3 regions of the Stutzerimonas sp. genome follow, and region 1 is predicted to be linked to each of the others. Evidence: predicted binding sites of a transcription regulator. Region 1 holds the regulator's gene; each other region holds the start of a gene.

What was found. The regulator FliA, encoded in region 1, starts transcription of late flagellar genes. The targets are predictions, from matches to a motif close to CTAAAGTTTNNNNNNNNNNNGCCGNTAA.
Region 2: the regulator FliA is predicted to act here: its motif matches at 1,723-1,750, upstream of flgM (flagellar biosynthesis anti-sigma factor FlgM).
Region 3: the regulator FliA is predicted to act here: its motif matches at 1,711-1,738, upstream of AC2LD7_RS14695 (methyl-accepting chemotaxis protein).

The regions. Positions count from the first base shown of each region.
Region 1 is NZ_CEXBBO010000003.1:134,245-137,517, forward strand. Features, by position in the region: gene AC2LD7_RS03015 (chemotaxis protein CheW) at 1-164, opposite strand, end outside; gene AC2LD7_RS03020 (protein phosphatase CheZ) at 177-971, opposite strand; gene AC2LD7_RS03025 (chemotaxis response regulator CheY) at 992-1,366, opposite strand; gene fliA (RNA polymerase sigma factor FliA) at 1,484-2,209, opposite strand; gene fleN (flagellar synthesis regulator FleN) at 2,227-3,054, opposite strand; gene flhF (flagellar biosynthesis GTPase FlhF) at 3,146-3,273, opposite strand, start outside.
Region 2 is NZ_CEXBBO010000015.1:101,647-104,919, forward strand. Features, by position in the region: gene AC2LD7_RS11405 (chemotaxis protein CheV) at 1-845, opposite strand, end outside; gene flgA (flagellar basal body P-ring formation chaperone FlgA) at 941-1,681, shown strand; gene flgM (flagellar biosynthesis anti-sigma factor FlgM) at 1,787-2,122, shown strand; gene AC2LD7_RS11420 (flagella synthesis protein FlgN) at 2,170-2,640, shown strand; gene AC2LD7_RS11425 (flagellar brake protein) at 2,719-3,273, shown strand, end outside.
Region 3 is NZ_CEXBBO010000023.1:66,764-70,036, forward strand. Features, by position in the region: gene AC2LD7_RS14690 (sugar transporter) at 1-303, shown strand, start outside; gene AC2LD7_RS14695 (methyl-accepting chemotaxis protein) at 366-1,679, opposite strand; gene AC2LD7_RS14700 (septal ring lytic transglycosylase RlpA family protein) at 1,851-2,264, opposite strand; gene AC2LD7_RS14705 (transporter substrate-binding domain-containing protein) at 2,548-3,273, opposite strand, start outside.

The sequences.
Region 1 (3,273 bases):
GCACCACCTTTTACCGTATGGAAACCGCGAAAAATCGCATTGAGCAGCGCGGCGTCATCGGGGCTGCTTTCCAGCTCCACCAACTGCTCTGACAATAATTCGAGAATCTCGCCGGCTTCCACCAGGAAGTCCTGGAGGATTTCTTCATCGGCGTCGAAGCTCATATTCACCTTCCCCTAAAAGCCCAGGCTCGAAAGCAGATCATCGACATCGTCCTGCCCGGATACGACATCCTCACGTATATCGGCATGCATCTGCGGACCTTCACCGTTGGAAGGCTCTTTTTCTTGTTTTTTCTTTTCCTGCTCTGCGCGCATCGCTTCGCGGTCATGCTGGATGCCAGCCACGCGATCGACCTGCCCGGCCATCAGAACAAGATTGAGCAGATTGCTTTCGAGTTCGCTGATCAGACGGGTTACCCGCTTGATCACCTGGCCTGTCAGGTCTTGAAAGTCCTGCGCCAACATTATTTCGCTGAGATTCTGCGACAGCTGACTGCCATCGTTCATGGTGCGCTGAAGGAATTGATCGATGCGCTTGACCAGATCGCGGAACTGCTCGGCGTTCATGTCACGGCGCATGAAGCGCTGCCAATCGGCGGTCAGACTCTGCGCTTCGTAACTGACGTAGTTCACCAGCGGCGCGGACTCTTCGACCAGATCCATGGTGCGGTTGGCCGCTTTTTCGGTCATCTCCACCACATATGAAAGCCTGTCGGTGGCATCGGTAATCGGTGACGGGTCACCGCCCGTGGCGCAGGTATCCATCTCCAGCTTTACGATGGCGTTATGCAGCTCGCGGGTGAGCTTGCCCACTTCCTGATAGAGCCCTTGACTGCGGGCCTGATTGAGCTCATTGAACATCTGCGCCGCTTCGTCGAAGCGGCCCTGCTGCAGGCTTTCGATCAACTGAGGTGCATGAGCCCTCAGAGTCGCTTCGAACTCTGCCAGGCTTTGTTCTGCTTGCGTCATAGTGCCCTCGCGGCGTTACTTCAGCCGTTGACGCGCTCGAAGATTTTTTCGATCTTCTCTTTGAGCACTTGAGCCGTGAATGGCTTGACTACATAACCGTTTACGCCCGCCTGCGCGGCCTCGATGATCTGGTCGCGCTTGGCTTCGGCGGTGACCATCAGCACCGGAAGGTGCTTCAGGCGATCGTCGGCGCGCACAGCTCGAAGCAGATCGATGCCGCTCATTCCGGGCATGTTCCAATCGGTGACGAGGAAATCGAAACTGCCGCTCTTCAACATAGGCAGCGCGGTCGTGCCGTCATCTGCCTCTGCGGTATTGGTGAAGCCTAGATCGCGTAACAGATTCTTGATGATCCGTCTCATGGTCGAGAAGTCATCGACGATGAGAATTTTCATGTTCTTGTCCAAGTACACCTCCGTAATCCCGAAATTCCCAGAACCTGCTCACGGTCTGCTGCGGGCCTCATGAATGAAGCTCGTAAGGGCCTCTAATGCTTTTTTGCAAACCAGCCTTTAACGGGCGCGCCACTCACCGAGGCGAGCACGCAGGCGCGCCGCGCACTGACTGTGCAACTGGCTCACCCGCGATTCACTGACACCCAACACCTGGCCGATCTCCTTCAGATTCAGCTCTTCGTCGTAATACAACGAAAGCACCAGCTTTTCACGTTCGGGCAGGTTTCCGATGGCCTCGGCCAACGCCTGTTGAAAACGCTCGTCTTCAAGATCTCGGGACGGCTCCGGATGCGCACTGGCGGCATCCTCCCCGAATTCCCCATGTTCGCCTTCCTGAAGTAGATCATCGAAGCTGAACAAGCGGCTGCCCAGGGTGTCGCCCAGAATGCCGTAGTACTCATCGAGACTCAATTTAAGTTCGGCCGCAACTTCCTGATCTTTAGCGTCGCGACCTGTTTTGGCTTCAATTGTCCGAATCGCTTCGCTGACCATACGCGAGTTACGGTGGACCGAACGCGGAGCCCAGTCGCCCTTGCGGACCTCGTCGAGCATCGCGCCACGGATGCGAATCCCGGCGTAGGTCTCGAAGCTCGCGCCTTTGCCGGAGTCGTATTTTTTTGATGCCTCCAGCAGGCCGATCATGCCCGCCTGCATCAAGTCATCCACCTGCACACTCGCTGGCAACCGCGCCAGGAGGTGATAGGCGATGCGCTTGACCAACGGCGCGTACTGATCGATGAGCTGGTATTGCGAGTCTTTTGCCTGAGCTTTGCTGTAATACATACCGAGTCCAGCCGCTGTCAGTCGTTAGGCTCTGTGGTGGGCCTGACAAGGCGCTCCACAAAGAACTCCAAGTGGCCCCGCGGCGTTGCCGGCAACGGCCAGGTATCGATTTTTTGCGCGATGGCCTTGAACGCCAATGAACACTTGGCTCGCGGATAGGCCTCGTAGACGGCACGTTGCTTCTGTACTGCCTTGCGCACCGCCTCATCGTAAGGAATCGCGCCGACGTACTGCAGCGCCACATCGAGGAACCGCTCGGTCACCTTGGTCAGTTTAGCGAACAGATTTCGGCCTTCCTGCGGAGCGTGTGCCATGTTCGCCAGCACACGAAAGCGACTGATGCCGTAGTCGCGATTGAGTAGCTTGATCAACGCATAGGCATCGGTGATGGACGTCGGCTCGTCGGTCACGACCAGCAGTACCTCCTGCGCGGCGCGAACGAAACTCACGACGCCATCGCCGATACCCGCCGCGGTGTCGATGATCAGCACGTCGATATCATGACCGATATCGCTGAATGCCTGTATCAGCCCGGAGTGCTGCAACGTCGATAGCTGCACCATGCTCTGCGTACCCGAAGCAGCGGGCACGACGCGAATGCCGCCCGGGCCCTGAATCATTACATCACGCAGATCGCATTCACCAGCAATGACGTCAGCCAACGTGCGCTTGGTAGACAAACCCAGCAGCACGTCGACGTTGGCCAGCCCAAGGTCGGCATCAAGCAACACCACCCGGCGACCGAGGTCGGCCAAGGCCAGCGCCAGATTGACCGACACGTTGGTCTTGCCGACGCCACCCTTGCCGCCAGTCACTGCAATTACCTGTACGGGATGAATACCCATCTTCAAACGCCTATATCTTGCTGGGGCCCGGAGGCCATCGATGCGTTCAGCCAGAACGCGTCTTCTTTGTCTGTATCACCTAACAAAGCGTTCATCCGACCTTCCGTGAAGAACCGTTGTACAGCCCGGAGAACATATCGGCCATGGTCTCCTCGCTGGGAGTCTCTTCAGACTGCAGGCTCACTGCGCGACTGACCAGTTGGTGGCTACGTGGCAATT
Region 2 (3,273 bases), on a different contig from region 1:
ACGCGCTTGACCATGCTCTGGTTGAACACGCCGGAAAGCGATGTATGCAGCAGAATATGCATATCACACATGACCGGATCCTGACGAACCTCGGTCGTAAGTGTATAGCCGTCCATCTCTGGCATCTCGATGTCGGAAATCATCATTACGAATTCCTCGGATGGCTTCTTGCCGTCAGCAACGAGCCCCTTCAGATAGTTCAGCGCCTGGCGACCATCGTTCTGCGCGACTGCCTCGATACCCAGATTCTGTAGACAACGGATTATCTGCTTTCGCGCAACGGAGGAATCATCAACGACCAGGACGCGGCTGGACGACGCCTTGGCATGGGTTTCCTCGTCCGCGATGCTGACCGATAACAGCTCCGAAACAGGCGCCACCTCGGCCAGCACCTTCTCCACATCGACAATCTCGACCATCTGATCATCGACATGCGTCACAGCCGTCAAATAATGATCGCTCCCTACGCCTTTAGGAGGTGGAAGGATGTCCTCCCAGTTCATATTGACGATCCGCTCTACGGAGCGCACCAGAAAACCGAGCACCTTGGTGTTGTATTCGACAATGACTGCAAAGCTGTTAGTGAGATCCTGCAGCGCCGGTTTTTTAGTCGCCAGAGAGAGATCAAGGATGGAAAGCGTGCTGCCTCGTATATTCGCAACTCCGCGAACAACCGGGCTCGACCGGGGCATGATGGTCAGCCGGGGGCATTGCAGCACCTCTTTGACCTTGAATACGTTGATGCCATAGAGCTGCTTGCCATCCAAACGGAACAACAACAACTCCAGACGGTTTTGCCCGACCAGTTGGGTACGCTGGTTAACCGAATCCAATACACCGGCCATGCCAGTTTCCTCTTGCTTGCGAGATGGGCATTCAGACGTCATGACCCGGGACGTAACGGCACGCCCCTTGCTTCTTATCTGCCATGAGCGAACAGATGACTTTTTTCCGGCGACCTTGCAAAGCCTTTTGCAGCGCAATCCTTTTACCGGCTTTATGCGGGCTGAGCCAGCTTGCCTATTCGGCAACCGTGACACTGCCCGAACAGCTTATCGACGCGACCCGTGGGTTTCTTGAGCTCGAAGTGAGCGACTACTTGCAGCGTAGCCAAATCCAGGCTCGCCACCAGATCGAAGTCAACAGACTCGATCCGCGCTTGCGTCTGGGGGCATGCGATCAGCCTTTGACGACCGAACTCGAAAGCCCGGCACAGCCGGTCGGTCGCACCACTGTGCGGGTCAGCTGCGAGGGCTCCGCGCCCTGGTCCGTTTTCGTCCCCGCACAGGTTCATTTGTTCCGTGAGGTGATAGTCGCGAGACGGCCATTGAAGCGCGAAAGCATTCTTGAACAAGCTGACGTCATGCTTGCCGAACGGGACGTGAGCCTGCTGTCCCAGGGCTATCTGACGACATTCGATCAGGTGCTCGGTAACAAACTCACCCGTAGCGCGCTTCCCGATCAGGTGCTTCCACCCAGCTCTGTTTCGCTTGCAGAAGTGGTGCATAAAGGCGACCAAGTGGTAATCAGCGCGAAAAACTCGACGATAAATGTGAGAATGCCAGGAGAAGCTTTGTCCGACGGCGCACTTGGAAGCCAGATCAGGGTCAAAAACCAACGATCCGGGCGAGTGATCAAGGCTCGAGTAACCGGCCCAGGTCAGGTAAAAGTGGCGATGTAGGGCGACCGATGTTAGTGGCGCACCCGTCCACCGAAAAAAAACTAAAGTTTCCAGCGGCTTTGCCGAAAAGCAGGCAAGCGTCCTGACTTATTCGAGGTTTCGATCATGGTTATCGATTTCAACCGGCCAAATAGCGCCGCCACTCCACCGAGTGCCGGGCGCAACAGTAGCGTCCAGAACACTGAGCGTCCGGCAGTCCAGCAGAACCCAACGGCTGATGCGGCCAAAAGCACGACTGACAGCGCACCGGTATCCGGCGAGAGCGTTCAGCTGAGCCCTGAAGCGCAGCGTCTGCAACAGGCAACGGAAAAGCTGAATCAGCAACCCTCCGTCGATCAGGAGCGTGTAGCTCAGATCAAGCAAGCCATCGCCGATGGAAGCTATCAGGTAGATAATCAGCGAGTAGCATCGAAGCTGCTAGCGTTCGAAAGCCAGCGTTGAAGCCTTGGCGATAAATGGTAGCCAAGCGTCACGCGTCAGAGGCCACTATGCAAGATACAGAATTGCTTCAGCAGCTCATTGAAGATATCGGCACTGCCCGAAAACTTCTTAAGCTCACCAATGCCGAGTACCAGGCACTTGCCGAGCGCGACCTTTCGGGCCTGGAACATTTACTCACGCAGAAGCAGGCGCTACTGGCACTGCTGGGGCAACATGGCACCCTCCGCAGCCAGACGCTTACAAAGGCACAGCTCAGCGCTGACCGGAGCGGCTTAATGGAGTTTGTCGCAGATTCCAAAGCAGCTCAGGAAATCATGGCCCAGGCAGAACAGCTCGATGCCGTTCTTGAGGCCTGCCGAAGCTCCAATGAGCGCAACGGCAAACTTATCCGCGCGAACCAGAGCGCAGTTGGCAGCATGCTGCAGCTATTGCAGGGCAGCAATCAGACGCCGGACTTGTACGATCGCCGAGGCGCTGCCGCAAAAAGCGCGCATCATCGCCCGCTTAGCCAGGCTTGAAGCACAAATACGCAGCCAAATAGAGGCAAAATGCTATTATGCGGCTGATGTTCGTTATGTGCCGGAGAGCAGCGCAAAGTGTCTAACCCTTTTCTAGAGGAAGAAGGCCCCCAGCCTCCCCAAATCCTCAAAACTGCGGTTGAGGTTCATGCCAACCTGCGGACTCTTCTGGATAACCACATTCCATTACTGGTCCGCTTCGCCGAACGTAGCCAGCGCTATCAGACTTTTCTGGTGGAGGTAAACCGGGAGAAGGGCTGGATTGCATTCGACGAGCTGATACCCAGTGACGGCGAGCGGCTGATGCTTTCCGGCGAGTCGTTCCATGTCGAAGGTTTCTATGAGGGCGTGCGCATCGCTTGGAACAACAACCATCCGATACACCTCGGCGAGTTGGACGATGCGCGCTGCTATTGGGCTCAGCTACCTGACCAAATTCTCTACCACCAGCGTCGCAACGCCTACCGCGCCCCATTGATAGGGCAGCCTATCGGTGCCGCGCTAAGCGGTAAGACAATCAAAAAGCCATTGGAAGGCAAGCTGCTGGATATGTCGGCAACCGGTTGCAAGCTGAGCTTCCAGGGAGATGTACAAAGCGGCCTGCAGACTGGTCGCGTCTATGAACAGCTTTCC
Region 3 (3,273 bases), on a different contig from region 1:
GACGCATCGTTGCTCGGTGCCCTGGTGGTGGTCTGGGGGATTGCCGGGATGTGCTTCGGCCTGGCGCTACAGTCCAAGGTGCTGAACCTGGCGTCCGATGCGACGGACGTCGCCATGGCCATGTTCTCCGGGATCTACAACATCGGGATTGGCGGGGGTGCCTTGCTCGGCAGCCTGGTCACCATCCATCTCGGCCTGAGCAACGTCGGTATCGTCGGCGGATTGCTCGCGGTGAGCGGGCTGGTGCTGTGCTGCTTCGCGACCTACCGCTTCGCCCGGCCGGTCGGTAGCACGGCGCTTTGAGGACTCTATTGGCGGAGTGCGGCGGGTGGAGTGCCATCCGCCTATTCATGTGATCCTGCGGGTTACTTGAGCTCGTTGGCGAAGCGGGCAACCGCGCCTACCACCTGCTTGGCGCCGTCCTGAATTTCGACGATTACCTCGCCAGCCTGATTGGCGAGTGCAAGGCCCTGAGCGGCCTGCCCGCGGCTGTTGGCCATCTCGCGTACAGCTACCTCGACCAGCGTCTGGTTCTGCTGCACGACGCTGACGATCTCTTCCGTAGCGGCGCTGGTACGACCGGCCAACTGCCGTACTTCGTCCGCCACGACTGCGAAGCCGCGTCCCTGCTCACCGGCGCGGGCCGCTTCGATGGCGGCGTTGAGTGCCAGCAGGTTGGTCTGTGCGGCGATGCCGCCGATGGTCTGGACGATTGAGCTGATCAGCAGTGATTGTTGGCCCAGCGCTTCGATTCCCTTGGTGGCCGATTCGACTTCCTCGGCGATGCGCTGCATGGTCTTGACGGTGTCCTTGACCACTGCGGCGCCGCGCTCGGCGCTGGTGTCGGTGTGCCGGGAAATTTCATAGGCGATGCTGGCAGCTTCTCTGACTTCTTCTTCGCGGGCGACCTGGTCGCTGACGACGCTGGCGAACTTGACTATCTGGCAGAGTTTGCCCTCGGTGTCGTGCACCGGGTTGTAGCTCGCTTCCAGCCATATTTCGCGGCCGCGGCTGTCGACGCGCTTGAAGCGATCGGCGACGAATTCGCCGCGGTTGAGCGTCTGCCAGAAGGATTTGTATTCAGGGGAAGCGGCATCGGCCGCAGTACAGAACTGGCTGTGGTGTTTGCCGACGATCTGATTGAGCGAATAGCCCATCGCCTGCAGGAACTGCTCGTTGGCGGTGACGACGGTGCCATCCAGGCGGAACTGGATCACGGCCGTCGAGCGAAGCAGTGCATTGATGAATGCCTCGTTCTCCTTCGCCAGCTGCAATTGTTTGGTGACGTCCCGCGCGAAGCCACGGACATGCAACAGCCCGCCGCGCTCATCCTTCATCGGATACCAGTCAATGTGCAGCCACGCCAGGCTGCCATCGGCGCGCAGATAGCGATAGTCATCGCTGATCGGTGCGAACTTGGAAACGGCGGCCCTGAAATTGTGGAAGCAAGGCAGGTTTTTCACGTAAGCCGGGACGATATCGGCCATGACGCGGCCTTGCAGCTGCTCGACACTGTAGCCGAGCGTCTGAGCAAACTTCTGATTGACCGCCGCTATCCTGAAGTCCGGATCGAGAGTGATGGCGGGCATTGTGGTGTTCATGTGTTCATGCAGCTGACGCAGCGTAGACAGTTCTGCGGTTTGGTCTTGGAGTTGTTTTTTCAGGCGGCCGTTGAACATGGTTGCACCAAGGTGGGTTTGCATGGACACGCTATCGGCTCCACCGGCGGCTTCTTGAAGCTTCTGGTTACTTTTTTCGGTGCGGTGGCCATTGGCCTGGCTGACGACGACTGGGCGGGCTCGTCTAAGGTGCCTCATCGCGAGGCCGCTTTCTGTAAGCCCGCCAGCTACTCACTCGACCTTTTCGAGCCGCACCGGAATTACCCCCGAGCGGGTGCTGCCGATGCGCTCGAAGGCGGACTTGGACAGATCAATGATTCGGCCGCGCACGAAGGGCCCGCGATCGTTGATGCGCACTATTACGCTTTTGCCGTTGCGGGTATTGATGACCTTCACTCGCGTGCCGAAGGGCAGGGTGCGGTGGGCGGCGGTGAGCGAGCCCTGATCGAATCGCTCGCCGCTGGCGGTCCGCTTGTTGTGATGCTGGCTGCCGTAGTACGACGCCTTTCCCGAGCCGATGTGTTCCCCACTCACGGCGGGCGGCTGCGGGCTCGGTGTCGGCTCTTTGGGCGGGGCCGTCGAACAACCGGCAAGCACAGCGGCCAATGACAGGGCGATGATCCAGTTGGCTGGCCTATGGCGCATATTGATCCTTGTCTGAAAGTGAATAGCCGCGTGGCATCTTCCCAATCCGAACGTCACGGCGCCAGAAGAGAATGAGGCGGCACTGCCTGTAGATCGGCTCTGTGCCTCGACCCAGCGCACCGTAACGGCGAGTACTCATCTCACGGCGCGGGAGAATGTTGTGCATCGCCGCCCGCGCGTTGCTGACCCCAACAACAAGGTCAGCGAACCTGCTCATGCTGTTCAGGTTCGCCCGGTCGAGTTGCGCTAAAACGACCAGACGTTTTCCCTGGCGACGATCCGATTACTTGCCTGGCTTTGCCAGCCATGTGTCGGCGATGCGCTGGTACTCGCCGGTGGCCTTGGTCAGGTGCAGCCATTGATCGACGTAGGCCTTGAACGCCACATCATCACGCGGCAGCAGGAAGGCCTTTTCACTGTATTGCAGCGGTTTGTCTGGGTTAACCGCGCACAGGGTCGGGTAGTTGCGCTGCTGGTATTGCGCCTCGGATGAGTCGGTGATCATCACGTCGGCCTTGTTTTCAGCGACCGATTTGAAAATCACGGTGTTGTCGTGGAACAGCTCCAGCTGCGCCTTGGGCAGCTCGCGGTGGACGAAGGCCTCGTTGGTGCCGCCTGGTGGCTCGATCAGGCGGACCGACGGTTGGTTGAGTTGCTCGATGGTCTGGTACTTCTCGACCTCGTCGCAGCGGACGAAGGGAATCTTGCCGTCCACCGTGATCGGATTGCTGAAGAAGGCCTTCTTTTGCCGTTCAAGCGAGATGGATACACCGCCCACGGCCATGTCGCATTGAGCGAGGAAGTCCGGCATCAGCGTCTTCCAGGTGGTCGGTACCCACTCGATCTTCACGCCCAGCGACTTAGCCAACGACTCGGTCAGGGCGATGTCGATGCCCTCGTACTGCTTGTCGTCGCGCAGAAAGGTGTAGGGCTTGTAGTCGCCAGTGGTGCAGACCTTGAGGGTGCCGCGCTGCTGCACGTCATCGAGCAGCGAATTCGAGGGCGCGGC